Regions from separate parts of the Bacillus sp. SRL543 genome, predicted to be linked through region 1. Evidence: predicted binding sites of a transcription regulator. Region 1 holds the regulator's gene; the other holds the start of a gene.
What was found. Region 1 encodes LexA, which represses DNA repair genes until DNA is damaged. Its sites were predicted from a motif close to CGAACATATGTTCG; they were not measured.
Positions count from the first base shown of each region.

Region 1 (15,979 bases):
CGGCATGAGCACACGTGTTGAGGTCCGCAGCGTTGACCCGGCAGCAAACCCATACCTGGCTATGGCAGTTCTATTAAAAGCAGGGCTTGATGGAATCAAGAACAAACTGACTCCTCCTGCACCGGTCGACCGCAATATCTATGTGATGAACAAAGAAGAGCGCGTAGCAGAAGGCATCGAAGATCTTCCTGCAACACTTGCCCAGGCGCTTGAACAGCTGAAGAGCAATGAAATCATGGTCTCAGCCCTTGGCGAACACATCTTCGAACACTTCATCGAAGCGAAGGAAATTGAGTGGGATATGTTCCGCACACAAGTTCACCCTTGGGAGCGCGAGCAGTACCTGCAGATGTATTAATAGATTTGGCCCCTTGATACCATTGGTATTGAGGGGTTTTTTTATGTTGATTTAAGAGGGGTCCGATTTTTACGATTCAAGGGCAGTCTTCATATATTTGGCCGGTTCGCCTCAAGAGGGAGATAGGAGTCACTCTAGTGGTGGAAGAAACAGGTCAGAGTGACTCAAGAGGAGGGTATGAGTCACTCTGATACTGGAAGAAGCTGTTTAGAGTGACTTGAGAAAAAGATAGGAGTCACTCTAAAGCTGAAAAAGCCAATTAGAGTGCCTCAGGAGGAGAATATGAATCACTCTGATGGTGCGGAAGGCTGAGCAGAGTGCCTTAAATTAAGAATATGAATCACTCTGATGGTGGGAAAGGCTGAGCAGAGTGCCTTAAATTAAGAATATGAATCACTCTAAAGCTGAAAAAGCCAACCAGAGTGCCTCAAAATAAGGATATGAGTCACTCTAAACCTGAAAAAGCCAACCAGAGTGCTTCGAAATAAGGATATGAGTCACTCTAAACCTGAAAGAGCTAACCAGAGTGCTTCAAGAGGAGAATATGAATCACTCTGATGGCGGGAGAAGCTGGGCAGAGTGACTCAGTATAAATCTATGAGGCACTCTAAAGAAAAAAAGCCGAACAGAGTGCCTCTAGTGGGGAATATGAGTCAATCAGACGCTTAAGAAAGCCGGTCAGTCCTCGAATTGGTTCATTCTTGCCTTTTCATATTTCTTTTTATTCGGATATGGTCCTGCCGGGCCATACTGGATGCTCATATAGCTTGCTTTTTACTCAATATGTTAGTTTATTTTCCTCTTTCCTACCGCGATAAGATTGCTTATAATACACTAAAAAGGGAGGGGACAAATGGATAATTCTCCGGTCTGGCCAAAAGCAGCTGCCATCTTTCTCTTTTTAGCATCAACCTCATTCTTAATTATGGGTAAGAAAGAATTGTTCTTTGTGGCCACGGTATCACTGATTTTTTTTGCTTCTTTGGCAAGAACTATTCTTCATTCCAAGCAAAAAGATAGATCATATAACTTTAACTTGGTGATGACTATTTTCTTTGGATTGTCACTATCTTTCGGCATATTCTATTTTTTCTTTTAATGGAAAAAAACCTTTCTCACTCTAGAGGACTTTTTCTAATTCAAAAAAGGCCCTTTTATCCTTAAAGGGCTGAATTTCTTCCTTACTTTGGCTGTGCCTCGGTGACAGTAGTTCCTAGGAGTGTGTTGTCCACATAACTGTTTAATTTCCAGCGTCCTTCCCTGACTGGAGTAATATTCGCGACGAATTTTAATGCATTTTCCGAATAGGGCATGCTCTGTTTTTCATCGCTGGACAAATCAACCACCATGGTGTTCGCAAGGTATATCTCCTCGTTTTTATCTTTCTCACTGATCCCCTTAATGGTAACTTTCTCATGAAGCATTTTCTTTTTTTCTTCTGGTGTCACCCATAAATACCAAGTGTGTATCCCTTGTGTATCTACCCTGAATACATCCGGAGAAAGGGCGTATTTTCCTGATTCTCCATATAAATTTAAAGACTTCCCTTCCAGTTCTATAACTGTATGAGGTGTGGGCGACCAGGTCTTCAGTTCCTCTGTAGAATTGTGGCTTACAGCAAGAAGGTCTTTTTTTTCATTTTCATTAGAACATCCTGAACTTATCAATAGGATGAAGAGTACGTAAGTTAATATTTTCTTCAAAAATCTATCTCCCAACTGTATAATTTATACAATTATAACCTGATATTTTAACGGCAGGAATATCAAGAGGGTTGGGAAAATTTTTATAGCCTATGGTTTATATATAATCAGGGCATTACTTTCTAAATTTCAGAGGGAATGGATGTCCTTTTTTAATGGATTAAAGATAGATAAATCGAAAATTCTAAAGGGTGGTTATGTGCATGCACTTTGAAAGGATACTGAATTTGACTGAACTGGAAGCATGGGACATTTTTTTGGAAGATAGAACTTATCGGATGATTATCATTGATGAAAAAAGGGCCTGTACTCTTGCTGATTTCCCCCAGGAAGATCATGTACCATCTGATGAAATGAGATCAAATATCGTTAAAGCAGAAGTATACTCAGTGGAAAAAGTTCTGGATGATCATATATATCACCTGGACCAGCTGGCAAAAAGCTTTACTGATCATCTTGCACTTGCACATTGCCATGTTAGAGTGAATTTTTATGCAGGAAACTTGGAGTATGCGCTGAATGACCATGTTAAAAGCAAATTTGGCTGCAGTTACGAAGAGATTCCTTTGAAGAGCTTTTTTTATCTAAATCAAAATCTGGATTCCAAGTAAGACAAGCAGTATGGCAGCCATTTTTTTATTAAAATTGCACATTCGACCTGAACCAGCCCTTCTCATTTTTGCAGGAGGGCTTTATTATGTTAAAGAGGGAGGTATGAAATGAAACGTGACTGGCTGATAACACTCAGGAAAAGCAAAAATATGACTCAAGCAGATGTGGCCGATCTGATTTTCATCGATCGTGCTTATTATTCACAAATTGAATCTGGAACAAGGAATCCCAGTGTTGATATAAGCAGGAATATCGCCAAAGTACTGGATATTAACCCTTCGCTGTTATTATCTGATTTAGCCGCCTTTCAAGAGGTGTTTACGCAGACGAAATGCATGCTGGCACACAGTGACCTTGAGCTGAGGTATACATGGATCTTTGATTCTGCTAATCAGGCGGAAGTTAATCAGTTCATAGGTGCCAGGGATGATGAATTAAGTTTTTGCATCGATTCGCAAAAACTGATATCCCTGAAGCAGAGAGTGATTGATACAAAAGAAACATCAGGAACATTTGCAGAATACGAATATAACAATGAAGTACACACGCATTACATAGTAGGATATCCCTTGCTTGGGGACGATGGGGAATTAATTGGCATTGGTACATTTGGGATTAAAATAAATGCATTGGGTCTTTAATTATAAAATACAGGTAATTGCATCTTCTAATCGATTCGATTTTAAAACTAATACAGTTCAGAATGAATGCGATAATTAGCCATGTATAAATTTATAGGAATTTTAAAGCAATAGGAAATTGCCTTGAACAATCGTCCAAGGCAGTGCATGTTCCTTACATTATCTCACCGCATCAAAAGCATTAATCTGCCACTTCCCGAGGACCTTTACAAACGTAACTTTTTTCTTTTCATATTGCTTTTCGCCGTAAGGGACCGTAAATTCGAACTGGCGGATATCTTTTCTGGAATAGATGAGCTTTGCTTTGGCTTTATTCCATTCAAGCAGGCTGCCGCCATCAGCATTCGGCTGTGCCATCTTGCCTTTATACTCAATGAATCTGTATTTTTTGTAGCCTTTGCTGATGGCATTTAAGGTGAATGATTCATTAAGGTACTTGGTCAGCTTGCTTTTAGTATTGATTTCACTGCACAGGTAGCGATATTCCGTGCCTTTGTATTGAAAAGTTTTGATAGAGCAGGCTGTGTTCTTTTTGGATGGGATATGGCCGTTCATGCTGTTCCAGTGATGCACACGTGCGTTAACCGCCAGTTCGATTGCTTTCTTGCTGCTTAAGTCTCCGCCCGCGGATTTTGCTGAGGCGCCAAGACTGAATGTAAACAGGGCGACAGCGGCTAACAGGATGGATAATAGTTTTTTCATTTTAAAGCCTCCAATAAGTGTATTTGCTTTCTAACCTTATATTACCTTTCCTTCTCCTCAAAAGAGTTACAGAAAAGTTACCGAAATGCAGATGATTGTTTACAGTTTTCAGGCGTAAAAAGAGCCTCTTCCCAACTTTCCGGGAGAGGCTTCTTACGTTTGTACTCGTGATAGTTTCAGCATAATTTCCGCTTTTCCTCCTGTTTCATTTCTTTTCGGCCCTTATTAAGTCAAGACTGCGGATCAAGGCTTCACCGCCCAGTCCTGCAAGCATGGACAGGAATGCTACCTTCAAGAGGGAGCTTGCATCTGATGAAAGCACAAGCAGCGCTGAGGCGAGTGATCCCAATACCATTTCCTCCAAAAAGCCGAGATAGATGAATTGCTTCGTTCTTTTCGGCATGATCAGCTTCCCGTGTTTCTTTAGATGCCCAACCGCGCCGACAAGGCCACCAATGAATATTGCGAAGACGACATGCTGCCACATTTGCCTCACACTCCTAAAGCCGGAATTTTTGGTGCGACCTTAGGTCAATCATGGTGTTGCTTCTATTATATAACAGACCTGCCGGGTGAAGATATGGATAAAATGACTGAATTTTCAGATTTATTTAATAGTACATATTTACTCTTCAGGAAAAACTAAGCAGCAGCAGATGCGACTATTCTAGTATTCACAAGGTTTTTTGAGCAGAAAACAGCCCAGGCGATCAGGTGCCCGGGCTGAGAGAATCATATAATCAGTGAATATGGCGGTATACGCCAATGACCTTGCCGAGAATGGAAACATTCCGGAGGATGATCGGCTCCATTGTAGAGTTTTCAGGCTGAAGCCTGATATAATCCCTTTCCTTGAAGAACCGCTTGACGGTTGCTTCATCTTCATCTGTCATTGCCACGACAATATCGCCGTTGTTGGCTGACTGCTGCTGGCGGACGATGACATAGTCGCCGTCAAGGATGCCGGCTTCGATCATACTTTCACCCATGATCTCAAGCATGAAGACCTGTTCGGCTGCCGGTGCCATGCTTTCCGGCAGCGGGAAGAATTCTTCTACATTTTCAATCGCGGTGATCGGCTGTCCTGCTGTGACCTTCCCGAGTATAGGGACATTTACAACATTGTTCCTTGGGATATGTGATGTCTCATCAAGCTCCAGGATTTCAATTGCGCGCGGCTTTGTCGGATCCCTTCTGATCATCCCCTTGCTTTCGAGCCGGGCGAGATGCCCGTGCACTGTCGAGCTGGACGCCAGGCCGACCGCTTCCCCGATTTCCCTTACTGAAGGGGGATAACCTTTTGCCTTTACTTCTTCTTTGATAAATTCCAGTATGTCCTGCTGCCTTTTGGATATTTTAGCCATGTATTCGCACCCCGTATGGTTATTATTGATTAAATTATAGCATGTACCCGAAACAGATACAAACATAAGTTCGAATTTTTGTTGACGGAAAACACATGTTCGGTTTATAATAAATTCAACGAAATGCGAACATATATTCTTATGACGGGGTGTCTTTTATGAAAAAATTGTGGAACCAGTATTCATATGCTATTATACTTATCGTTTTAAGCTTTGGGTCGGCTTTGCTGCTTACCGGATATGACAGGATTTTCGGGGAAGAAGACTATATAGAAGTAACAGTAGATGAAGGTGATACATTATGGGGGCTGTCTCAGCAATTTTCGGAAAAGCACAAGCTGTCAGCAGAAGAATTCGTGATGTGGGTGGAAGAGGAGAACGGAATAGCGGGCAGCACGATCAAAGCGGGTGAGCAGATCCTTATCCCGGTAAAAGCGGACAGCCATACAAGGCAGCTGCAGGATGACCTTCAGAACTTTGCGGGTGAATAACATAAAGGAGCATATATGAAAGCAGTAATCTATTGCAGGGTATCAACAACAAAAGAAACACAGGAAACATCACTGGAGAGGCAGGAAGAGGAACTGGCTGCACTTGCCGGGGAAAAAGGCTTTGAAGTAGCCGCAGTCATCAGGGAACAGGCCAGCGGGTATGACCTGGAGAGGGACGGTGTGCTTGAGCTCCTTGACCTTATTAAGACTGAGGGGATCAAAGCCATCCTCATCCAGGATGAAACGAGGCTCGGAAGGGGCAATGCAAAAATCGCCCTGCTTCACTTCATATATAAAGAGGGCGCTATGCTCTACAGCATTTCCCATAATGGGGAGCTGCAGCTTTCCGAATCAGATTCCATGGTTCTTAATATTGTCTCAATGGTGGAAGAATATCAGCGCAAGCTGCATAATATCAAGATCAAAAGAGGCATGAAAAGGGCAGTGCACAGAGGGTTCAGGCCGGAGAAGAACCTTAAGAATCTGGGGGAGCACTCCGGAAGGGAGCGGATTGAGGTTCCAATAGAAGAAATTGTCCGCCTTAGAGCCAGCAAGCTTACATTTTCGGAGATTGCGGCAACTCTCAGGGGCTTCGGCTATCCTATTTCCAAGGCGACGGTGCACAGGCGCTATCAGGAATACATAGATGCACAGGAAGAGTAAGAGTGTTTGCCTTGGCAAACGCTTTTTTTTATAGTAACATTTGATGTATTCTCCGGCCGTTTAGACCAGGGTTTTAAGGGGAAACGACTAGAGAAAGCTAAATGAAATGAATGAAAAAGGAGCGTTATTATGCTGCCTAAAGATAAAATGGCCAGAATCAATGAGCTGGCAAACAAAGCAAAAACCACAGGACTGACGACCGAAGAGGCCAAGGAGCAGACGAAGCTTCGCAGCGAGTATCTGCAGACTTTCCGTTCCAATATGCTTACAACCTTAAAAGGTGTAACCATCATGGATCCCAAAGGGAATGATGTTACACCGAAAAAGATCAAAAAGCTCCGCGAGGACGAAAAGAAACGCCTTCATTGATGCACCATGCCAAAAAGGGACTCATAAATATGTGTTCCCTTTTTGGATTTATTTTTGGTTCTCTTTTACATACAGGTTTTCAAAATGCACAAGCTATACAGAAGCTTCTCAGTTGTGTAAAATTAAGAGCCGCTATAATATTAAAAAGTAAGATTCTTTATAAAGGAAGGATGTAGTATATGTTTGAATCTATTGATGATTTGTCGATAAGCTCGATCAGAACTTTATCTATCGATGCGATTGAAAAAGCTAATTCCGGCCACCCTGGCATGCCGATGGGGGCAGCTCCGATGGCATATACACTCTGGAGCCGTTTCATGAACCATAACCCGGCTAATCCTGAGTGGTTTAACCGTGACAGGTTTGTCCTGTCTGCAGGACATGGCTCTATGCTTTTATACAGCCTGCTGCACTTATCAGGCTACGGTCTCACAATCGATGATTTGAAGGAATTCCGCCAGTGGGGAAGCAAAACTCCTGGACACCCTGAATATAAACATACGAAGGGCGTAGACGCGACAACAGGCCCGCTTGGACAAGGCATTGCCATGGCAGTCGGCATGGCCATGGCAGAACGCCATCTTGCAGCTGTTTACAATAAAGACAAGTATAATGTAGTCGACCACTTTACATACAGCATCTGCGGCGACGGTGACCTCATGGAAGGTGTATCTGCCGAAGCTGCATCGCTTGCAGGCCACTTGAAGCTTGGCAAGCTGGTTGTCCTTTATGATTCAAATGATATCTCCCTTGACGGCGATCTTGACCGTTCTTTCTCTGAAAGTGTAGCGCAAAGATTTGAATCATACGGATGGCAATATATCCGTGTTGAGGATGGCAATGATCTTAGCGAAGTAGCGAATGCGCTTGAAGAAGCAAGAGGAGATCTTGACCGCCCGACTATGATCGAAGTAAAAACGGTCATCGGATTTGGTTCTCCAAATAAATCCGGAAAATCTGACGTACACGGAGCCCCGCTTGGAGCTGATGAGCTTAAGCTGACGAAGGAAGCTTACAAGTGGACCTTTGAAGAAGATTTCCATGTTCCGGAGGAAGTGTACAGCCACTTCAAAAAGCATATCGCTGACCGCGGAGCGCAGACTGAGCAGGAGTGGAACTCTATGCTCGACAGCTATAAGCAGGAATTCCCTGAGCTCGGTGCCCAGCTTCAGGGAGCAATGGATGGCGAACTTCCAGAAGGATGGGATAAGGACATTCCAGTTTATGAAACAGGTTCAAGCCTGGCAAGCCGCGCATCTTCCGGCGAAGCACTGAACGGAGTCGCGCAGAATCTTCCATTCTTCATCGGCGGATCTGCTGACCTTGCCGGTTCAAACAAAACGATGATCAAAGGCTCAGGCGACTTTACCCCTGCTTCATTCGAAGGCCGCAACATCTGGTTCGGCGTAAGGGAATTTGCCATGGGTGCTGCGCTTAACGGCATGGCCCTCCACGGCGGCTTAAAGGTATTCGGAGGAACCTTCTTCGTATTCTCTGATTATCTTCGCCCTGCAGTCCGCCTGGCTGCTCTTATGGGACTTCCTGTTACTTATGTATTCACGCATGACAGCATTGCTGTCGGTGAGGACGGCCCTACTCATGAGCCGGTTGAACAGCTTGCATCACTTCGTGCGATGCCTAACCTGTCTGTCATCCGTCCGGCTGATGGAAATGAAACTTCAGCTGCATGGAAAGTGGCGGTAGAATCACAGGATAAGCCGACAGCGCTTGTGCTGACGCGCCAAAACCTGCCTACCCTTCAGGATACTGACAAAAACGCCTATGATGGTGTGTCTAAGGGTGCTTATGTTGTCTCACCTGCAGGCAAAAACCAGGCAGATGCCCTGCTGCTTGCTTCCGGATCTGAAGTGCATCTTGCGGTGAAAGCTCAGGAAGCATTGAAGAAAGAAGGCATTGAGGCTGCGGTTGTTTCCATGCCTGCTTGGGACCGCTTTGAAGCACAATCCAAGGAATACAAAGAAAGCGTCATTCCGAAGGCTGTGAAGAAACGCCTTGCAATCGAAATGGGCTCTTCACTTGGCTGGCACAGATATGCAGGTGATGAAGGGGATGTATTGGCGATTGATACATTCGGCGCATCTGCACCAGGCGAGAAGATCATTGAAGAGTATGGCTTTACAGTAGAAAATGTGGTAGCACGTTTAAAGGCCCTTCTATAAAGGGTATAAAGAGAGCGTCAGAGTACGCTCTCTTTTTTATTTGTATTTAATTAATTGAAAATTTACAATATTTCAATAGAATATATAGTCAAATCGGCCTGTTCGACAAAACTAGTGCCTATTTTTGACGCTGAAAGACAAAGTAACTGATTCTGTTCCCTTATACTTGAAGCAATATAGAAGATATTGGAGGAGATGTTGGTGAGAACCTATCAGCTTTATTTAATAGAAGATGAATTTGCTTCGCATTATTTTGGCAGAGAGCGGATGTTCTACCAGCTCTTTCAGGAATACAGCCGTTCTAAGGGAGAGCTGAAATCGATCCTTTCCCGGCAGATTGAGTTTATCACCAGGCCAATCCCTGCCCTCAGGCTTCACCAGTATCTCACACAGCAGCTTTCAAGGAAAAAAGGGGCATCCGCCGATCAGGGGGCCTATGTCATTCAAAGCGGAAAAAACAGTGCGGCGCGGCTTGAAGTCTATGACCGATGTTTAGTGATAGAATCACATGGGAATTATGATGCTGAAACGGTGTTCTTTGAAATCCTCAGGAAAAACGAATCCTCTTATTTGGCGGTTGATATGAATAACAGCCGCTATGGATGGCTGAAGCCGATCAAAGAAAGAAAATTTATTTAAATAGGGGAAAAACAGGTGCAGATATTGTATAATAACCTTTGGTTTAGTACACTGTATGATAGACAACATGAAGGAGGAAGTTTTGAATGTGGGACGTTATTCTAGTTGGTATACTGGCATTGATCGCCGGTGTAGCACTAGGATTTTTCATTGCTCGTAAATATATGATGAGCTACTTAAAGAAAAATCCGCCAATCAACGAACAAATGCTTAAAATGATGATGATGCAAATGGGGATGAAACCATCACAGAAGAAAATTAATCAGATGATGTCTGCCATGAACAAGCAGTCCGGCAAGTAAGGCTTACATAGCTCTGCTGAGAGTAAAAGGGTCTGTTACGGAGCCATCACTGTACATCAAGAAAGCCGCTTTTTCTGTTATAATGACAGAGAGAAGCGGCTTTTTAGATAGATTGAGCAAATTTTAAATTGAGGGTAACATGAAAAAATACAGATTGAAAACCGGCTTTAACGGCAAATTCAAACGCGGTACAATATTCTGGCTGATTGCAGAGTCTGAATTCATCGGTATTAAGGAATATGTCTTGCGGACGAAAGACCTGGAGCATCGGATCCAGATTTCAGAAGAAGAGCTGATGGAGCATTTTGTGCGGCTTTATGACGGAAACGGAAGCTGATAGAGGACAAGCACCCTGGGCAGCAGGGATACTTGTCCTCTTTTATTATGCTTCTGGTGCAGATGTGAAAACGGAAAATCCGTAGATGCCGAAGTCAAGCAGAGTCACGAGCTGAAAGCCGTTAGCCAGAAGGCAATCGGATGCGGGGCCGTAAAGGGCTCCTGTTTCAAGTGTCTCAAGGCAGGCTTCTGCGTCATTCCCCAAAACAGTCGCCTGGGAAATCCTTCTCAGTGATACAGGGCTTAATGGGTTCCGGAACCAGCAGACTGTCACAACTGTCGGCAAACTTGGCAAAGATGGAATACAAGCAGACATTTAAACACCTCTTTTCGTTTTTATCTCTATAGTTAATGCTTGTACGCTCCAACTTGTCCCAGCCAATATCACGGATTTGGAGAAATGATGTAGATGCCCTTATTTCCTTCCATTCGAAAAAATCTTTCTTATTTTTATAATATTTGATAAACTATTTGAAGCATAATTGAGGCAAATTAAGGAAAACGAGAGCCGGGGGAAGCAAGCATGAAGGTATTTGCAGATTTAATGTGGTTTTTTAAGCAAGAAAAGAAATCGTATGTGACAGGAATTGTATTGCTGCTGTTTGTGGCATTCCTGCAGCTGATTCCGCCGAAAGTCATCGGTATCGTTGTTGACCATATCAAAAACGATACCCTGACAAACGGCCTTCTTGTCAAATGGCTCCTGATACTGATCGGAGCAGCACTCATGATGTACATATTGCGCTATTATTGGCGGATCATGATTTTCGGGTCAGCCGTCAAGCTGTCCAGGCAGCTGAGGAACAGGCTGTATCGGCATTTTACTGTGATGCCGCAATCTTTTTACCAAAGAAAGCGGGTCGGTGACCTGATGGCCCATGCGACCAATGACCTGCAGGCGGTCCAGCAGACGGCAGGCGCAGGGGTCCTGACCCTTGTCGACTCGCTTGCCACAGGGGGATTTGTGATCATTGCCATGGCTGCGACAATCAGCTGGAAGCTGACGCTCATCTGCCTGATCCCGATGCCGTTCATGGCCATCCTGACGAGCTGGTATGGGACGCTCCTCCATAGGCGCTTTCATGGAGCTCAGGAAGCTTTTTCTGCTTTGAATGATAAAACACAGGAAAGCATCACGGGCATCAAAGTCATCAAGACCTTTGGCCAGGAAAAAGAAGATATCGAGGACTTCCGGAAGCAATCACATGATGTGGTGGAAAAAAATATTTCAGTCGCCAGGGTAGATTCGCTCTTTGATCCGACAATCAGCATCATTGTCGGCATTTCGTTTTTCCTGTCTGTCGCATTTGGTGCCAGATATGTGATTTCAGGGGCATTGACGATCGGGGAGCTTGTTTCTTTTACAACTTACTTGGGACTTTTGATTTGGCCGATGCTTGCCTTTGGCTGGCTCTTTAATATCGTTGAAAGAGGCCGTGCATCCAATGACCGGATCATGAGCCTGCTCTCTGAAAAGGCAGAAGTGGCTGACAAGGAGAATGCCCTGCAAATCGTTCCGAGCGGGGATATTGTCTATGATATCAGGCAATTTCATTACCCGAACGAAGATAAGCCTGTCCTTGAAGATATCATCTTCCAGTTGAGAAGGGGAGAAACCTTAGGGATCGTCGGGAAGACAGGTGCCGGGAAAACGACTCTCCTTAAGCTATTAATAAGGGAATTTGACGGCTTTGAAGGCGATGTCCGCTTCGGCAGCCATTCTGTCGATGAGTATTCGCTGGAAAAGCTTCATGAGGCCATCGGCTATGTGCCGCAGGACCATTTCCTTTTTTCAGCCACGGTTGCAGAAAATATCGCCTTTGCAAACCCTTCAGCAGAGCGGGAGGAAGTATTCAAGGCAGCTAAGCTTGCCAATATCCATGAAGATATCCTTCAATTTACGGAGAGTTACGAAACGGTTGTCGGTGAGCGCGGCGTTTCTCTGTCAGGCGGGCAGAAGCAGCGGATCTCAATCGCCAGGGCACTCATGATGGATCCGGAAGTGCTGATCCTGGATGACTCCCTGTCAGCGGTCGATGCGAAGACAGAAGAAGCCATCCTGAACGGACTCAGGCAAAACAGGGCAGGCAAGACGACGATCATCACGGCCCACCGCCTGAGCGCCATCCAGCATGCGAATGTGATCATTGTGCTAGATGAGGGCAGAATCACACAAAAAGGCACACATGTTGAGCTGATGGAGCAGGAAGGCTGGTATAAGAGCATGTATCTCCGCCAGCAGCTTGAAGAACTTGTAGAGCACGGAGGCAGAAGCCATGGAGCATAACCAGCAGGATATTAATAAGAAAGAACAGCGGAGCGTCCTATACCGGCTCCTTGCCTATACTAAGCCGCATAAACCAACGATCATCCTGGCCTTCAGCCTGTTATTGCTGACAACGATCGGCGATATCATGGGGCCGATCCTTGTTAAAATATTCATCGATGATTACCTGACACCAAGGAACCTGGCATATGAGCCTTTGCTGCTGCTGGGCGCAGGCTATATCGGCATCCAGGTCATGAATGTCCTGATCTCTTATTTCCAGCTCCTTAAGTTTCAGGAAATCGCTTTAAAAATCATTCAGCAGCTGCGGATCGACGTCTTCTCAAAGGTGCAGTCGCTCGGCCTTAAATACTTCGACCAGACACCTGCCGGAAGCATTGTCTCGCGCGTCACAAATGATACAGAGGCTATCAAGGATATGTTTGTCAGCGTCCTGGTTATCTTCATCCAGAGCGGCTTCCTATTGATCGGGATATTCATCGCCATGTTTGCATTGAATGTCCAGCTGGCATTATTCTGCCTGGTGATTCTTCCTATCATTTTTATGATCATGCAGATGTACCGGAAATACAGCTCTCGCTTTTATCAGGATATGAGGGAAAGGCTCAGCCAGCTTAACGCAAAGCTCAGCGAGTCGCTCCAGGGTATGGGGATCATCCAGGTGTTCAGGCAGGAAAAGCGCCTCCGAAAAGAATTCGGGGACATCAACCAAAAGCATTATGATGCAGGAATGAGGAATATCAAGGTCGATGGGCTGCTGCTCAGGCCGGCGATCGATCTTGTGTACACACTTGCGCTTGTGATTGTCCTGGGCTTTTTCGGGATCACATCATTCGAAAATCCGATTGAGATCGGGGTATTATTTGCCTTTGTCAGCTATCTGGACCGCTTTTTCGAGCCGGTCAACAATATGATGCAGCGGCTTTCTATGTACCAGCAGGCCATCATTGCCGGCTCTAGGGTATTCAGGCTCCTTGATGAAGAAGAGCTCGCGCCTGCCCAGAAGGAAGAGAAGCTTTCAATCGGCGACGGACAGATTGAATTCAAGGATGTCAGCTTTTCTTATGATGGAAAGCGGGATGTGCTGAAAAACATCAGTTTTACTGCCAAGCCGGGCGAAACAGTGGCGCTGGTTGGCCATACAGGAAGCGGAAAGAGCTCGATCATCAATCTGATGATGAGGTTCTACGAATTCTCAAGGGGCGACATTCTGATCGACGGGCAGTCGATTAAGTCTTATCCAAGGGAAGAGCTGAGGGAGAAGCTTGGCCTTGTCCTCCAGGATCCGTTTCTGTTCTACGGAACGGTTAAGGACAATATCCGCCTCCATGATATTGAGATGACTGATAAGGAAATAGAAGAAGCAGCCCATTTCGTTCAGGCGCACACCTTCATTGAGAAGCTTGATGACCGCTACAATCACAAGGTGGTTGAGAGGGGCTCGACCTTCTCCAGCGGACAGAGGCAGCTGATCGCTTTTGCCCGGACGATTGCCAGCAATCCGAAGATCCTTGTCCTTGATGAAGCAACCGCCAACATCGACACAGAGACAGAGGAGGCCATCCAGACGGCCCTTGAGAAGATGAGGAAGGGCAGGACGACGATTGCCATCGCCCACAGGCTTTCCACCATCCAGGATGCCGAACTGATCCTTGTTCTGCACCAGGGGGAAATTGTTGAACGGGGCACCCATCAGGAGCTGCTCGCCCTGAAAGGCTTGTACCATAAGATGTACCTGCTGCAGAATGGCTCAGTCGAGAGGGTGGAAGACGCAGTCGGAAATGCCTGAAAGACAAAATAAAAACAGCTTGGGCTTTTATAGCTTCCAAGCTGTTTTTCTATTGCGTCTGAACCTTTTTTATAAAAATGCGGTTATATTCGTTCAAGAGATGGTCAAGCTCCTGACTGTACTTAATCGCAGCAGTTGAATGCAGGCCATTTTTCATGGCGACATGGATTAGTTCAGCCCGCTTCTTCTCAATCAAAGACAGTAGTTCTTGTTTTGCTGCCACGGCTGATAGTCCTTTCCTGTGGATTTAAAGAGGCCCCATTTTATTATCGTTTATATGTATGCTTCCAATTCATAACCATGTAAAAACATGATAGATTATAACAAATAATGTTAGTTACTCATACAGTATATCGAATAATGGTAATAAATTCAAAAGAAAGTTTTTCGGATATGACAAAAACATTATCAAAATTATAACATGTCCTTTATATGTTTTTAATATAATTATAGTAGGTCACAAAGTGTTCACAACCTGTCCATTATCTTTCTCGGCCGGCTTTTGTTAAAATGGTAAGGAATCAAGGAAAAGAAGGTGTCCTGAATGACAGATGTCAATATATTCATTGCCCTTGGAGCGGGCTTCCTGAGCTTCATTTCTCCCTGCTGCCTGCCATTGTATCCCGCATTCTTATCATACATAACCGGCATGTCAGTGGGCGAGCTGAAAGAAGAAAACGCAATGCTGCAAAGGCGGAGCATGCTGCATACCCTTTTCTTCCTGCTCGGGTTTTGCATCATTTTCATCGCACTCGGCTTTGGCGGTTCTTTTATTGGAAGAATATTCAGCGATTACAATGATCTGATCAGGCAGATCGGCGCAATCTTCATTGTTATCTTCGGATTGATGGTCGTCGGTGTCTTCAAGCCGGAGGCACTCATGAAGGAGAGGCGAATGGAATTCAAGAACAGGCCGGGCGGCTACCTGGGCTCAGTCCTCATCGGGCTGGCATTTGCAGCAGGCTGGACCCCATGCACAGGGCCGATCCTTATGTCAGTATGGGCGCTTGCTGCCTCCAACCCGGGATCAGGCCTTGTGTATATGATAGCCTATTCACTCGGATTTGCGATTCCATTCTTCGTGCTGTCGTTCTTCATCGGCAAAATGCAGTGGATCCGCCGCAATAATGTAAAAATCATGAAGATCGGCGGATATCTGATGATTGTTATGGGTATAGTGCTGTTCTTTAACTGGATGACTCAGATCATTTCGATTATCACAGCTCTGTTTGGCGGATTCAAAGGTTTCTAAGTGATAGCCCGGCGATCATGCCGGGTTTTCTTTTACTTAGTCATTTTTCCTTAAATTACAACTTGAAAAATGATGGAAAAGCGAAATTTGTCGTATTCTTTGGATTGAATTCTCCATCACATTGCGTTATATTGAAATATGTGCTCTTTTGTCTGAAGGTGATTTTGACGTTTGAAAATATAGAAAAATACATAATAATAGATTGATTTCTGTTGCAGTGTCGAGGGGGAACCAGCATGGCAAGAATATTAATTGTAGATGACGCAAAATTCATGAGACTCACCTTAACCG
Region 1 covers NZ_OZ481794.1:2,041,141-2,057,119, forward strand. Annotated here, with positions in the region: gene glnA (type I glutamate--ammonia ligase) at 1-358, shown strand, start outside; gene AC4E8B_RS10290 (hypothetical protein) at 1,212-1,457, shown strand; gene AC4E8B_RS10295 (hypothetical protein) at 1,540-2,061, opposite strand; gene AC4E8B_RS10300 (hypothetical protein) at 2,265-2,672, shown strand; gene AC4E8B_RS10305 (helix-turn-helix domain-containing protein) at 2,781-3,314, shown strand; gene AC4E8B_RS10310 (DL-endopeptidase inhibitor IseA) at 3,474-4,016, opposite strand; gene AC4E8B_RS10315 (DUF4257 domain-containing protein) at 4,222-4,503, opposite strand; gene lexA (transcriptional repressor LexA) at 4,757-5,380, opposite strand; gene yneA (cell division suppressor protein YneA) at 5,539-5,871, shown strand; gene AC4E8B_RS10330 (YneB family resolvase-like protein) at 5,887-6,534, shown strand; gene AC4E8B_RS10335 (DUF896 domain-containing protein) at 6,664-6,903, shown strand; gene tkt (transketolase) at 7,083-9,083, shown strand; gene sirA (sporulation inhibitor of replication protein SirA) at 9,285-9,722, shown strand; gene AC4E8B_RS10350 (YneF family protein) at 9,809-10,024, shown strand; gene AC4E8B_RS10355 (hypothetical protein) at 10,164-10,361, shown strand; gene AC4E8B_RS10360 (hypothetical protein) at 10,407-10,676, opposite strand; gene AC4E8B_RS10365 (ABC transporter transmembrane domain-containing protein) at 10,884-12,647, shown strand; gene AC4E8B_RS10370 (ABC transporter ATP-binding protein) at 12,637-14,436, shown strand; gene AC4E8B_RS10375 (Spo0E family sporulation regulatory protein-aspartic acid phosphatase) at 14,486-14,659, opposite strand; gene AC4E8B_RS10380 (cytochrome c biogenesis protein CcdA) at 14,981-15,688, shown strand; gene AC4E8B_RS10385 (response regulator) at 15,925-15,979, shown strand, end outside.

Region 2 (15,979 bases), 690 kb from region 1:
GTCCGGGCGTCGTAAAAGTATTTGATGCTGACGTAGAAAAAGGAATTCTCCTCCTTGAAAAGGTGTCCCCCGGTTCAACACTTGCTCAAATAGAAGATGATGAAAAAGCCGCAGGGATTGCGGCAAATCTGATGAAGAACCTTTGGGTCCCTGCGCAGGAATCATCTGATTTGCCTGGGATGGAGGAGCGGCATAGAAGTCTTCAGCGGATTTTCCGTGAAAATCCGGAAGGGCTGGGACCTATAACAGCTTCAATGCTGAATGAAGCTGCCGCCGTTTTTGCTGAAAACATAAAAAATACAAAAGCCCAATTCCTTCTTCACGGAGATTTGCATCACTATAATATCCTGGATGGCGGGAAAAAAGGCTGGGTCATCATCGATCCAAAAGGGATGATCGGGGAAAGGGAATATGATGCTATTCAGTACCTGCTCAATCGGCTGCCTGAAACAGGGGCCGAACCTGTCATCTCTAGAAGAATTGAACTGTTCGCGGAGATAGCCGGCCTGCAAAGGGAAAAGCTGATCAGCTGGGGATATGCCCATTCGATCCTATCGGCGTCATGGAGCTGGGAAGAAAACAGCAGCTGTGAGCCTTCCTTTCTTAACAGTATTTGGGTATTTAAAGCGCTGCTGGATGAGAGCAGGAAAGTCTAAGAGGAAATAGATTTTCCATGCAGTTTAAAAGATGACCCATGTAAGCAGAAATGCTACAATAGTAAAAAGAAAATATCTTAAAATAGAGAGGTCTCAGGGGAAGCTATGCATAGAAATGAAGTTTTACATGAATTTTTAGTAGATAAAACATGGCAGCTAACAGAAGACTGGTATGCTTCTTTGGACAAAAGTGATCCAAAAGGGGTATACAGCTCGAATAATCCTGATGTTGTCCGGACGATCAAACAGCAGAATCATGAGTTCCATGAACACTTCTGTAAAGTTTTTGTCATGGAAGAGGATGAGTTTTTCCGCGAATTCGAGCAATGGGTTCTTGCCATTGCATCAGATGAAGAGCATTTGAGTACTCCAATCCATTATATTTTAAGAGAGTTCTTTAACACAGAGGAACAGTATCTTGATCTGATGGAAGATTTCGTCAAGGAACATGAAGGAAAGTACTCTCAGGAGCAGATCAACACCTGGAACAGGCTGATCATCAAGGCTTTCAGCAAGGTGATGACCTGGTTTACCCAGGAAAACCACAAATTTTCTGAAGCCAGGCTGAAGGCCAGCCAGGAAATGATCAACGAACTCAGCTCTCCGGTCATTTCACTTAATAATAATGCAGCATTGCTGCCGCTAGTTGGCGATATTGATACGGCAAGAGCCAAGTTCATTCTTGAGCATACACTGCTCGAATGCAACGAGAAGAAGGTTAACCATCTTTTCATCGACCTGTCGGGAGTGGTCATGATTGATACGATGGTTGCCCACCAGATTTTTCAGCTCATAGAGACTCTTACACTGATTGGCGTGAAGAGTACGCTATCAGGAATCCGGCCCGAAATTGCCCAGACAGCAGTGCAGCTGGGAATCTCATTTGATAAGATCCGTGTTACCTCCACCCTGGAGAGGGCCATTAATTCTCTTAAATAAATTCATTATTTTGGAAGCTGTAAACCTGCAGCTTCCTTTTCTGTATAATGTCAGCAGCCCGGCAGGATATTAATTTTTCAAAGTACGTTTAACCATCAAAAAAAACGGTTAAATATATATATTGGTAAAAAGCATAATTTATCGCTGAAAAGCTAGGAAATTTGAAATGCTGCCGGTATAATAAACTAAAATAAATAAAAGATTCTTTGTATATTTATGTTGGGGGAGCTTATGACAAGAGAACTTGCGCATATAGGGGAAAGAATTAATCAGGAAAAAATGCAGATTGCCAACCAGGTCCAGACAGAGCGATTTGCTGATCTGACAGATATAGAAAGAGAAGAAGTCAGCAAATATGAAAAAGAGATTCTGGATTTAAGAGCTGCTTTTATCAGCATGTTTGGAGACAGTCTCATCAAGTCTTCCAAAGGAGAAGAAGTATCAGGAGTTTTTGAAAACTGGGGGGCCGAAACAGGAAAAAATCTGTGCGTTCAAGGAGTGTCCCTTGATGAGGCGTTAATGGATACGTCACTTTATCGGAAATACATATGGGAAGTAATCAAAAATGAAGTTCTTAAAGAGGAAATGTCAGCAGGCACTGTTTTTGAAATATTAGAAACAATTGATCCACTTCTTGATAAGGCGGTTCATGCATTCAGCCTGGCTTATGTGAAATCGTATACAGATACACTGAATAATTCCAAAAAAGCTTTCCTGGAGCTTTCAGTACCGGTTGTTCCTATTACAGACTCTGTTGCGATTCTTCCGCTGATTGGTGATATAGATACTGACAGGGCGCAGCTGTTAATGGAAGAAACACTTGAAAAGTCCAGGGAATTAGGCATCTCACACTTAATACTTGATATATCAGGTGTAATGATCGTGGATACAATGGTGGCCAATGAGCTCTTCAAAGTCACTGATGCGCTCAAGCTTCTTGGCATAGAGGTGATTTTCACCGGCATACGCCCCGAAATAGCGCAGACTATGGTTAATCTGGGACTTGAGGTAGACGGGCTTGTCTTCCTGGGCAGCCTCAAAAAGGCGCTTAGACAGCTTAATAAACAGAAGGTACTATAGAATAAGGAGAGCACTGCCGACTCGGCAGTGCTCTCCTTATTCTATGGCGTCCCGGTGCTGCAAGCGTGCAGTGCTGATCCCGGTATCTCTAGGCCGCCTCGCTTTATACCATTCAAGGCAGAAAAAAATGATGATGAACAGGTCTATCATATCTCCGCCATAATACATGAGGACAGCGCCGCTCTGGGCCTGATCCATTGATACGCCTGCAGGGGGATGGGCGTAGAGGTATTTAGATAATATACCATGACCGGCCAGGGCTGTGATCAGGATGGCTGCCCTCGGCATAAAGCTCTTTCTATGCGGAGAAGGCTCAATTGAGATAAACGAAGCCGTAAATAGATATCCTGCCAGGAAAACATGGAAATGGACCAGCAGGTAAAGCAGAGGCTGTTCATGCATCCTTGTAAACAAATCGGTTGTATATAAAAGCCAAAGCCCTCCTATATTTAAGAATGCCGCTATAGCCGGATGGGATACAAACCAAAAAAAACGGGATTTTAACAATCTGGCCCCCCTTCTGGCATATGCAGCAGGCAGCATCCTCAAAATCAATGTGACAGGAGCGGAAAGGACCATCAGCAGGGGGCCGAGCATCCCGAGGAGCAGGTGGCCCATCATGTGCATTGAAAAATTATTGTGGGACCAGGAAGCTATTGGACCTGCCGCTGCTATACAGCAAAAGATTCCGGCAATCCAAAGAATTGTCCTGTATAAAGGCCAATCACGTTTCCCGAAATATTGGACTGCAAGGTACATGAGAAGCAGCCATACAAAAAACACAACAAGAGTACTTTGGGCAGCGAATAAATCAGCACCAGCGGCAGCTTCATGGTGCTGATGGCTATTGCCGTGCATCTGCTGCTGCACCTGCCTTTCGCAGCTGTTTGTTCGTCCTCAGGAAAAGCATGGTTCCTGAAAGAATGAAAACTAGCGCAAGAGCATTCCAGGCCAGATCATAAGGCAAAATTTCAACCTCATAGCGAATTTGATGGATTCTCATGACTTTATGCTGGATAGTTCCGTCATAAAAATTGAAGCCTCCTGAACCCAGCATGACGCCGCTCATCCATCTCTTCCGCCACCAGGCTGCCCTCCGGCGGAGGTCTGCAAGCATAAATAAAGCTGCTACAGTGGCAAACCAGCTGAATGCATGAAAAAAACCGTCAGAAACCAGTCCAGCGGCCGTGGTGGAAAGGTCGTAAAAATGATGCCAGTGCAAAAGCTGGTGAAAAACAGCTTCATCGAAAAAAGCTGCCAGGCCCACTCCAAACAAAACACCAGAACCCAGGTTCCTGCCGGCAAACTTTGCCTGAACATGGGAAAGATTTTTGTCCATTCTTGCCATCAGCCAACCTCCTATTTTTAAAAAAGTCCTTTTCTCACCAATCTACCCATAATAACGCAAATTTAAGCAGTGGAATAATTTCCCTTAATTCTTGTTTTTTAAGAACATTCGTTCTATAATTGAATGGAAGAAAAGTTAATGGAGGATTAAATGAGGCCGAAACTTACCAGCAAAATAAGCTTAAAAGAATTTAGTGAATATTATTGGCTGAAAGCAGAGCTTCAGGCTTTCTGCAGGGAAGAAAGGATGAGTACGTCAGGCGGAAAAGCGGAGCTGTCGGAAAGGATTGAGATATATCTGACGACAGGGGAGAAGAAAGGCCCGATGAAAAAAAGAAGTCCAAAGCCCCGCGCTGCCAGAGCCCCATTAAGCCTTGATACTGTCATTTGTGAGAAACATACTTGTTCTCAGGAAGTCCGTGCATTTTTCAAAAGTGTCATAGGTTCACATTTTCACTTTTCTACTTATATACAAGAATATTTTAAGACTAATGCCGGAAAGACCTACAGCGATGCTGTATCAGCGTGGTACGAGGAAGAAAACCGGAAAAAGGATCCTTCCTATCAACGTGAGATAGGCCGGCAGTTCGAATACAACCGGTTTATCCGTGATTATTATGCAGACCCGAAAAACCAGGGAAAAAGCAGAGCTGAGGCTATTACAGCGTGGATGCAAATTAAAAGCATGCCTGGAAGCAATGAATATAGATCCTCGGAATAGATTCCTCCATATTTCCGGGCCAGCCGGCAGGGGAGGCTAGCTTTTTTTCTCCTCCTCAAGCAGTTCAATGATTCTGTCCAGTTTCTGTTCCATTTTGGATTCGGGTTTTCCCATAACCAGCCAACGGACAAGAAAATAGACAGCAAAAACCATGCCAGCCATAACGGCAAACATAAAAATCTGGAATATAACATCTCCACTGTTAAACATACTTTCCACAACCTTTCTTTTTTTCCAGTATAACATTTCTCCTGTTTATTTATGGAATTAAATTTACAATTTCAGCAGGGGAACAGAGGGATTTAGGGGCAGCACCAGGGGGAGTTTTCTTGATTGATTACCGGATAAAGCCTGCTGCAGGATACGGCAGAAGAGTAGCTGATGTGGTGAGCATGCTCAAACATTCAAGTTCTGTAACACTTAGTGAAATACAGGGGCTGGATCAATCCCGGCTCGATTTTTTGATCGACGAGGCCTCTAATTCAATCGGTGCCCTGCTGATGCACATGGCTGCGGTCGAATTTGTCCACACCATTATAACTTTTGAGCAAAGGGACTTAAATGAGGATGAAAGAGCAAAATGGGGAACTGCACTGGAACTGGGTAATCTGTCCAGAGAAAAGTATAGAGGCATTGATCTGGAGTTTTAGATAGCTGAACTCAATGAAGTCCGGAGTAACACATTGGAAAAACTGAAGGCCGCTGATGAAGACTGGCTCCTTAAGGATCATTACTGGGAAAATGGGCTGGCATATAATCACTATTGGATGTGGTTCCACGTCATAGAGGATGAAGTCAGCCACAGAGGCCAGATCAAGGTTATAAGAGGGCTTGAAGATGGGCATGCATGAAAAAGGGCGGATCTATGTGTCCGCCCCTCTTTATATAACCTTGATTGTTATTGGATAAATATATGGCTGATCGGGCTCACTGATCGATTCCCATTCTGTCACTTTAAGGAGCGGCAGCATTGTGCCATTATATTCAGCCATCTCAATTGTTCCTTTTGCTTTTATCCAGCTGTCAGCTTCCAGCCCTGCGGCTTCTTGAAACTGTGATAAAAAGCCGACAATGCTTGCATCTGCCACACAATGTGAAACAAGGAAACGGGAGATGACAAGCTGGTCTTCGCTAAAGCCTTCTTCTTTATAAACAAACCCCTTCAGCTCGATCTCTTTTCCCACAAAGCTGTCCAGATCTTCATGCATGCTTTCATAATAGGCTGCATACACATCGTCATTCAAAAGAATATTATTGCTTTTTGCCAGGCTTTTTTTGTATGCTGTGTATTCATCATTTGTCATGACAGGCTGGTTTTCCAGATTTGGATCTGGCTCGTTTTCGTCTAAAATGGCTCCATGTTCTTCCTCGAGCTGCTCTTCTGTTGCCGCTTGATTCTTGCCAGTCTGCTGCTCCTCTGTTTCTGCTCTATCCTGGTCTGCCTTCTGCTTTCCATGCGATAAAATGGCCATTCCCCCTTTTTTATCCGCAATCGATGCGTCCAGCACCTTGGGCGGGAGGAGGAAGCCCGTAATCAAGGGGAAGATGATGATCGTATAGGATAGCAGCTTTTTTGCTGTAAAAGGGTAGGTGCCATGATCATGATGATGCCCGCAGTCATGGTTATCATCCTCATGATGGCAGCATCTAGCTTCTTCCAGATGATGGTGTTTATCTTTCTTTTGTTCCCAGATACGTGTGATCTGTATAAAAAACAAAACCAGGAAAATAATTGAAGCGATTTGGCTGAGGCTCTCATATTTCGGATTGATGTACTTGTTTATTTCCCCAGTATAATGCAGTTTGAAAATTAATGAGGAAAAGATAAGCAAAATCAGAGCCCTCAACCCTTGCTGATAATTTATGGTCAATGTATCTCCCTCCTTACCTTAAACTCTGTGCTGCAAGCAAAGTTACAAAAACGGTTACTGCGACAATCAGCAGCACGGATAAAACAAATCTTTTCCGAAATACGCTCAGCATCATCAGTGTGTTTTTCAAATCAATCATAGGGCCGAAAATCAGGAAGCCCAATACAGAGGCAGAAGGGAATATGCTGCCGAATGAAGCTCCAATGAATGCATCGGCCTCCGAGCATAAAGAGAGTATGAAAGCAAGGCCCATCATCACCAGCAGTGATGTGACAGGGCCGCTCCCTGCCTCGAGCAGTGTCCTTGCAGGCAAGTATACCTGGACGAATGAAGCCAGGAAAGCCCCTAGTATTAAATATTTTGCCATATCAAAGAACTCATCAATAGAATGTGTCAGCATCGACCAAAGCCTGTCCAAAAAGGGAGCTTTGTTCATCGAATGCGCGGCCTCTGTATGAAGGCCTTTTTTAAATTGATTGCCTTTGAAGAATAGGCTGACAGCAAAAGCCGATGCCAGTGCAATGACAAAACCCAGCCCCATCCTAAGACCGGCCATCTTCGCATCATTGCCAAATGCCATATATGTAGAAGCAATAACGATCGGGTTGATAAGCGGTCCAGTGAGCATAAAGCCAATTCCCGCATAAATAGGCACCCCTTTGCCTACGAGCCTTCGTATAATCGGAACAATGCCGCATTCACATGCTGGAAAAAGGGCTCCCGCCGTACAGCTCATCAGTATCGCCATATATTTATTCTTCGGTATCCATTTCTTAATATGGTCCTCAGTCACAAAAATCTGTATAAATCCAGCTATAAGAACGCCGATCAATACAAATGGAAGCGCCTCTATTAAAATACTGATAAAGATAGTATTCAAATTGAGCAATGATGAGGGAAGCTCCACTGCTTCCTGAAAGCTGACAATCGAAAAGATAAACAGGCCCGCTGTAACAGCGATAATCAGACCTGTCAAATCGCCCATATTGCTTTTCATTATTCGATTCATATTACCCTCCTAAATAACAGCACTCGCCGGTAATGGAATTTGAAGTAAACGTAATAATTACGCTTTACACATTCTAAGCTAACTATATGTGTTTGTCCATGGGAATATTCCTGTCCCATTCATAGCAGTTTAGGAGGCTGGAATACCTGTTCATTCAGGGAAAGAGATGCGCCAGTCGTTCCAAGAGGAATTGCTTAGAGAATAGAACCAGGGTAGATGCAGGCACAAAGAACGTTAGAGAACCTTACCAGGAGTAGGGATTGCATAAGTTTAAAAGTTATGGTTTAATTAATAAATCGGAATTATTACGTTTTATTTGGAGTTACATTTGGCGTTGAAGTTGCTAATAAAACTGAAAAGTTGCTAATAAATTGGAATGGTTGCTAATAAAAGGAAAAAGTTGCTAATAAATTGGAATAGTTGCTAATAAACTGAAAAACTTACTAATAAAAGAAAAAACTAGCTAATAAACACAAAAAGCTGAAGCCACTTTACATAATCACACATCAGCATGGCACTTTTTCAAGGAGGGTTATAAATATGAAAGAATGGGTCATTGTCGGAGGGGGAATCCAGGGTGTTACGCTGGCTGCTTTCTTGCTGAGAAAGAAAAAAGTATCCTTAGAAGGGCTGTCAATTATTGATCCGCATCATGATCCGCTATTTAATTGGAACCATTGCACATCTGCCATTTCGATGCCTTATTTGAGATCTCCTTCTGTGCATCATATCGATGACGGGCCTTTCAGCCTGCAGAAATTTGCAGGTGATACCGAACAAACGAAAGCATTCTACGGCAGGTATAAGAGACCTTCATTAAGATTATTCAATGAGCATTGCCAGCATGTTATCCAGGAAACAAAAATAAAAGATTCATGGGTGCAGGGCAGGGTGAGCGAAGCTTTGGAGCGGGAGGGCGGCTGGCATGTTGCCCTTCAGGATGGCCGTACATTAGATACAAAAAATCTAGCCATTGCAATCGGGATTGGAGAAGAGCCTTTCTTTCCTGAATGGGCCATTAAGATGAAAGAAGAAGGATGCCCTTCCATTTATCATATTTTTGAAAAAGGCATTCCAGATTTAAAGCATCTAAAAGGTCCTTTTACGATCCTTGGCGGAGGGATAACGGGGGCTCATTTGGCCATAAGATTAAGTACACAATATCCTGGCAAGGCAACATTGCTTAAACGTCATCCATTCAGGGTGCATGATTTTGACAGTGATCCAGGGTGGCTCGGTCCCAAAAACCAATATGGCTTCCGCAAGCTTGAATCCTGGAAGGAAAAACGCCGGCAGATTATAAAAGCAAGGAATAAGGGATCTCTTCCATTTGATCTTCTGTCAAAAATCAAGCATTTGGCTAAAGAGGAAAAGCTTCACCTTATTGATGGCCATGTTGAGCGGGCTGAATGGAGCGGAGAGGGCATTTCTATGTTCAATGAAGAAGGGGAGCTTATCCATCAGACAGGTACTGTTGTTTTGGCCACCGGCTTTCAGGCCGGTCTGCCGGGAAAAGAATGGCTTGCCCCTTTTATTGAAAAGCATACCCTGCCTTGTGCTAAGAGCGGTTATCCGATCGTTGGCCATTCGCTCCAATGGTCCCGCGGACTTTATGTTACAGGAGCACTGGCCGAGCTGGAGATAGGGCCGATTGCCCGAAATATCTCAGGGGCACGCCAGGCAGCAGAAAGAATTACAAGCAGCTTGTTATGAAATTTAAATCGTAATGAATACGTTTAACGGGAGAGATTTTAATGACTATAAAGAAAATACCTGTTACTGTCCTGAGCGGCTATCTTGGCTCGGGAAAAACAACTTTGCTCAATCACATTCTCGCAAATCGTGAGGGCCTGAAGGTGGCTGTGATTGTCAATGATATGAGCGAGGTGAATATTGATGCTGCAATGGTGAAGCAGGGCGGCTTCTCAAGGACAGATGAAAAGCTGGTTGAAATGCAGAATGGCTGCATCTGCTGCACCCTGCGCGAGGATTTAATGATAGAGGTTGAGAAGCTTGCTGCCAAAAGCGATATTGATTATATCGTGATTGAATCAACAGGGATCAGCGAGCCGGTCCCTGTTGCTCAGACCTTTTCATATGCTGACGAAGATTTAGGCATAAATTTGTCCTCCATTTGCAGGCTGGATACCATGGTGACAGTTGTGGATGCATACCGTTTTTGGGAGGACTTTTCTTCAGGAGAAAGCCTTCTGGACAGGCAGGAGGAGGCAGGGGATTCAGATGAGCGCGAAGTGGTGGACCTGCTGATCGATCAGATTGAATTTGCCAATGTGATATTGCTGAACAAAATTGATTTGACAGAAAGGAAGGCTGCTGAAGAGCTTACAGCCGTCCTCCGCAAGCTCAACCCGGGAGCGGACATCATTGAAACGATACATGGGGAAGTACCGCTGGACCGTGTGCTGAATACAAATCTTTTTGATCTAGAACAAGCTGGCCAAAATGCAGGCTGGATCAAAGAGCTAAATCATGAGCATATACCGGAAACCGAGGAATACGGAATTTCTTCTTTCGTCTATAGAAGAAGAAAGCCATTCCATCCTGACCGGTTTATGCAATGGCTTGAACAATGGCCTGCCGAGGTTGTCAGATCAAAAGGCTTTGTTTGGGTTGCAGGCAGGGAAGATACAGCCGGCCTTCTTTCTCAGGCTGGACCGTCGCTTATCCTGCAAGGGGCGGGTGCATGGATCGCATCGCTTCCCGAGGCCGAACGGGAACAAATTCTGTCAGAAGATCCCGAGCTTAAGGAAAGCTGGGATGAAATAACAGGGGACCGGCAGACAGAGCTGGTCATGATGGGCATAAAAATGGACCGCCGGGCCATTGAGGATTCGCTTGATGTTTGCCTGATTAGTGAAGAGGAAGCTGAGGCAGACTGGAAAACTTTTGAGGACCCTTTGCCTGCTTTTTAAAATCGTAAGATGCCGCACTAAAATGTTGCGGCGTTTTTTTTTGCAAAAAAGGAAGGATAAAGTTCATTGAAAAAAGAAGATTAAAAGATTAACGGCTCTTTCCCTTCATAAATATAATGAAGAAAAGGGGATGTTTTGATGAAAAAAGCATTGTTGTCAGGAATCATACTGGCGTGTCTTGCTGCGGCTGGTTCTTTTGCGGCGGATGACTGGAATTTCTTAGTCATGCTTTGCGGGGCTTTAGCTATAGCCTCCATTTTATTAAGCGGATTATTGTTTAATGTTTTCATCAGCGGAGAACAAAATCGAGCTAATTTTCACACAGAGAGCAGGAATGATAGGAACAGGCGGCAAAAAATAGGGTGGAGGATCCTGCTGTTCGGCCTCCCGAATATGATAGCAGTATTGGGTTATTATCTTATGTCCGGCGGAGGATGAATCTATGGAAGAACTTGAATATGCAATCAAACTTAGAGAGCTGGGAGAGCTGAAGAAATCAAATCTTATTCTTCAGGAGCTGGCTGACGGAAAGCCCGACGACGCGCTTATCAGCTATCATGCTGCATGGAGCTTTGATTTGCTGGGGGAAGAAAGCGAGGCAGCTCCCTATTATGAAAGAGCCATCAGCCTTGGACTTCCAGATAAGGAGCTGGAGGGGGCACTGCTCGGATTGGGGAGCACTTACCGTACATTAGGAGAATATCAGAAGGCAAGATATACGCTGGAGAAGGGGATGGAAAGATTCCCTGATAACCGTGCAATGAGAGTTTTCTATTCTATGGTATTATACAATTTAGGAAGCCATGGAGAAGCAATGGGCCTCCTGCTGGAAAGCCTTGCGGAAACATCTTCAGACGAAGGCATTCAGCAGTATAGAAACGCAATTTTCTTTTATTCGGATAAGTTGGATACAGTCTGGAAATAAGGGCCTTTAACAGGTCCTTTTTTCTTTGATAATTATTGAAACTTACTGTTCTTTTTTTCGTCAAATCTATTATAGAGGTAAGAAGGCAGTGGAAAATAGAGCTGTCTGAAAGGACAAAAGGTATACACAAGGCATCTTCAGGAAAGAAGTGAAGGGGACTTAATAGGGAAAGTAAAATGCAATATCCCTTTTCGACAGCAGCATGAGCAGTCAGAATTGAGAGGAAAGGTTTTATTATGAGAAGAATACTAGGAGCGATCGCAGGCTTTATTATTCTGGGATTACAGCTGTATATACTATTTTTATGGATGGCGGATTGGGAACAGCTGACGACTGTACCTGGATTGGTTCTGTGGGGGGCAGCCATCATGCTTGGCCTCCTGGTCTCCCTCATCTACCACCAGCTCAGGGAACCTGAAAAATTTATAATGATAAGTAAAAACATTTTATTAAGCAGTACCATCATGACCATCCTGCTGGCCGTATTGGCATTTGTCATTGAGCTGATTTCAAGCTCCATGCCTTAATAGATTGGGGGAATAGTAAGATGCCGGAGATCGGACACAGAATTCTGATCAGGAAAGATAGAGATGATATTTATCGGGTTTTAACCACTGCGGAAGGCTGGAACAGCTGGTTTACCGATGAAACTTTCCTGAATATGAAACCTGATGGCACTGGTAATATCCGCATGAAGTGGAACAGTTATGGTCCAGAAAAACTTGTGCTTGAGGATGGAGGGGAGATTCTTCATGCAGAGCCGGGCCGGCAATTCACTTTTCAATGGACTCCCGGAGATAGTACGACTACGGTTGCGTTTACACTGGAGCCTGCTGATGAAGGTACGGTTGTCAGTGTTCTCGAGACTGGGTATTCCTCCTCCCGCAAAGATTTGCAGGCCTGCTTGAATTGTGCAGCCGGCTGGGGCGAAGCACTCGTCCTCCTTAAGTTTTATTTAGAGCACGGCCTTGTCTGCAAGCATGATTTAGGCTGAATATTGGAATCATCATCCTTAATCGGGACACCCTAACGGCAGGAGGGATTTTCCATGAGATTAAGGATTTTTTTATGTATAGTGATTATCCTGGCAAGCATGCCTCTTCCCAGCCAGGCTGAAGGAAATATAAAGGCAGCCTTCATACGGGACGGGAATTTGTGGATTGCTGAGGGAGAAAAAGAAACCCGTTTGACTGAAGGGGGACAGGCATCAGATCCCAAATGGTCTTATGATGGAAAGTTCATTGCTTATCTGGCTGCAGAGGGTGAACAGCGTTATCTATATGTGTATGATTTACAGAAGAAACGGAGCTATCAGCCCTATAAAACAATCGAGACTTATCATTTCGAATGGTCCCCGGATGCCAATACAATTGCTTACACTTCCAGGGGAGTTCTTAATATCACAAAAACAAAAAACGGAATACCAATGGACTTTGAAAATGTCTCTTTGGGTGTAAGTGATTTTACTTGGACGCCGGACGGCAAGGGATTCATTGCGTCGTCACAAGCGGAACTGCTGCCCACTGGATGGGGGCCGGTAAGGCTGTTCAAAATAAATAAGGATGCCGGACTAAACCCGGAAAAAATCAAAACATTTTATACGATTAAAACTGACCCAGACAAATTGTTTGCGATTGATGCCAATCATTTCAAGTGGAGCACAGACCACAAGTGGATAAGCTTTCTGGGAGTCCCGACCGCATCATGGTCTGCAGACAGCAACACACTCATGGTATTGTCGGCAGGTGGTACCCGGTTCCAGACTATAGGCAAGATGCTGAACCAGCCTGATTGGTTTCAATGGTCCCCCTCAGAAAATAAAATGGCGTATATTTCAGGTGAAGGCAGATTTTTAGTCCAGGATAAAAGGACGTCGGTAGCAGATATTCCAATTTCAGCCGGCCAAAAGGAATATACGCCAGAAGGCTATGTAGATATTGACCTCGCATGGCTGACAGGAGACGAAGTAGTTTCAGCACGGGCAAAGGAAAATAAAGACTGGAAGGAAGGGCCGGTCCCAAAGCTGTATTCAAAGCTATACAACATCAATATCAAATCAGGCATCCAGAAGCAAATCACATTCCCTAGACCAGGCAGCATGGATACTAAGCCTCAAGTTACAGGAAAGTATATAACATGGATGCGAACAGAAAGCCGCGGAATGCAGGGAGACGTCTGGATCAAAGAGGGAGCAGGCGGCAAAGCAAAGGTCTGGCTTGAAAGAGTGGACCAAGCACCGGTTTTTTTCAAAAGCAATTAGAGATAGGCCCATTCTGCAGAGAATGGGCTATTTTATTGTTTTTTTAGCTAAAACTGAATCTTTGTTTCTCTGTAAAATTAACTATCTGATTATCACAAGTCTGCCGATTTGTTACAAAATTATGGATAAATGACAACTATCATTTACATTATGACAATAATCCTTTACTCTTAAAGTGACTAGGGAGGGGGAAATTACCATGTTAAAAAATTCCGTTAGGGAAATGAGGGCGAGATTCCGTTTCACACAGCAGGATCTTGCAGATAAGATCGGTGTTTCCCGGCAGACGATCGGGCTGATTGAAAAGGGGGATTATGCTCCGTCCATCACACTCGCCCTGAAGATATCTTCTGTATTTGGTGTCCCGGTCGAACAGATATTTCATTTAGAAGGGGAAGAATGACCATGCTAAAAGCTATTTTTCAATCTCCACTCTTTAATTGTCTGCTGATCCTGGGCCTTGGGATCATAATGATCGGCAATTATTATACTGACGATGTTCCTGGATGGATGAATATTGATCCGATGTATCTCGGCATTCCAATACTCATCCTTGTTGCTTCCATACCTGTCTATAACAAGCTGAACCCTGGCAGCAAGGTGAAGCCGCAAATCATACCGATGGAGTTACGGGAAGAAGATGAAGGCCAGCAGTGGATAACTTATAAGGCAACGAGGAAGGTGTATATCTTTTTTGCTTCCTTTATACCGGCTGCAATTGCCCTGACAGCTTTCTTGAATCATATTCCTTACTTCCCGGTCATGCTTCTTGCCGGGATGGGCATTATTCAATACTTGATTTTTTGGCTTGAGCTGAGAAGACACCGTTAAAGGGGGGACTTACATGGATAAACAGATGCTGATATCACTTTCCATACTGGCTGTATTGCTCGAGGCTTTTCTGATATTTGTTTTTATCAAATATAAACAGGGAAGGATCGATCACAATCCATTTGGAGCGATGGTGTTAAAAGAAGGAAAGATCCTGTATTATAGCATTTTCCAATGGGGAAAGAGAAAGCCTGTAAATCAGGCAGCTGTTTTTCCATTATTGAAAGGCTCCAATTATTTTTGGCTATTCCTCGCTCTTTTGCATGAACAGATTCTTGAAATGATTGTTTTCCATATATATTTGAGAAACGAGGAGCCGGCCCTTGCTTACACTATTTCAGCGGTCCATATTTACAGCATCATTTATATGATCGGCGATTATAACTGGCTCCGCAATACACCCATTACCGTCAGGAATAACAGGGTTGATATGAAAATCGGGGCGAGGAGGGAATTGTCCTTCCATATCAGCGAGATTGACAGCATACAGAAAGCATCCCTTCAGTATAACAAAAGCGGGGGGATCATTTACGAAAAGGGTGTCTTTCATGCAACCGCTTTTCCCAGGGTGCTGACCAGGACATTCGGAATGGGTGATGAGCTGAGGCATGAAATAATCTTTAAGAAGCCTGCTACAGCAAGAGGTTATTTTGGATTAAAGAAAGAAGTAAAGAAAGCCTTCGTATACATCGAGCAATCAGACGAACTTGCAGAGCTGCTGAAGCTGAAAATGGATGAGTGTTCAGATGAAGAAGCGGAGATCCAGGTCCGATCAAAAAAAGAGCAGCTAGTTAATTGGAGGGTATACTTCCTGCTTCTCGCCATCAACCTGGCTGGGGCACTGGCATTAGCTCCTTATGCAATGGCCAGGGAAGGGTTCCATAAGGATATGGGGGTGACGGAAGCAGCTTTTACGCTGATTTTTGCAGGCCAGACTGTAATTGAGGCTGGCATTCTAATCCTGCTGGCTCTGCTTATGGCGAAAACGGCAGATATTAAAATTCCTATGCTGGAATCTCTTATTATGAGGAAGGGCAATTGGAGAAAGCACGCAAAAGATACAGGGAAAGCTATTTTCTTCGGAAGTGCGACAGGTATTGTGATTTGCATCACAAGCTACTTTATATCGAAACCGCTCGGTATTGAGAACTCCAGCATAAACGAACCGGATTGGAAGCTGGGTCTTTTAGGCTCTTTCGGAGCGGGAATAACAGAAGAAACCATGTTCCGGCTGTTCTTTGTCACTCTGCTTCTCTGGTTAACAGCGAAGATCAAAAAAAAGAAGCCTGGGAAGACTGCCATTTGGATCAGCATCTTTAGCGCAGCCCTTTTATTTGGCGCACTGCATTATGGAGTTGCGGCTTCGGCGTTCGACATGACTCTTGGCCTTATTCTTGGAATGCTCCT
Region 2 covers NZ_OZ481794.1:2,730,615-2,746,593, reverse strand. Annotated here, with positions in the region: gene AC4E8B_RS14005 (aminoglycoside phosphotransferase family protein) at 1-656, shown strand, start outside; gene AC4E8B_RS14000 (STAS domain-containing protein) at 762-1,595, shown strand; gene AC4E8B_RS13995 (STAS domain-containing protein) at 1,827-2,675, shown strand; gene AC4E8B_RS13990 (cytochrome c oxidase assembly protein) at 2,712-3,533, opposite strand; gene AC4E8B_RS13985 (DUF2243 domain-containing protein) at 3,520-4,023, opposite strand; gene AC4E8B_RS13980 (DUF6434 domain-containing protein) at 4,174-4,743, shown strand; gene AC4E8B_RS13975 (DUF4083 family protein) at 4,780-4,953, opposite strand; gene AC4E8B_RS13970 (hypothetical protein) at 5,073-5,393, shown strand; gene AC4E8B_RS13965 (mycothiol transferase) at 5,394-5,594, shown strand; gene AC4E8B_RS13960 (TIGR03943 family putative permease subunit) at 5,625-6,614, opposite strand; gene AC4E8B_RS13955 (permease) at 6,628-7,623, opposite strand; gene AC4E8B_RS13950 (FAD/NAD(P)-binding protein) at 8,164-9,336, shown strand; gene AC4E8B_RS13945 (GTP-binding protein) at 9,378-10,556, shown strand; gene AC4E8B_RS13940 (DUF5316 domain-containing protein) at 10,695-10,994, shown strand; gene AC4E8B_RS13935 (tetratricopeptide repeat protein) at 10,999-11,481, shown strand; gene AC4E8B_RS13930 (hypothetical protein) at 11,718-12,008, shown strand; gene AC4E8B_RS13925 (SRPBCC family protein) at 12,029-12,475, shown strand; gene AC4E8B_RS13920 (translocation protein TolB) at 12,530-13,741, shown strand; gene AC4E8B_RS13915 (helix-turn-helix transcriptional regulator) at 13,941-14,144, shown strand; gene AC4E8B_RS13910 (hypothetical protein) at 14,141-14,572, shown strand; gene AC4E8B_RS13905 (CPBP family intramembrane glutamic endopeptidase) at 14,586-15,979, shown strand, end outside.
Region 2: a site for LexA is predicted at 4,125-4,138, ahead of AC4E8B_RS13980 (DUF6434 domain-containing protein). Genes of this name have one in related genera too.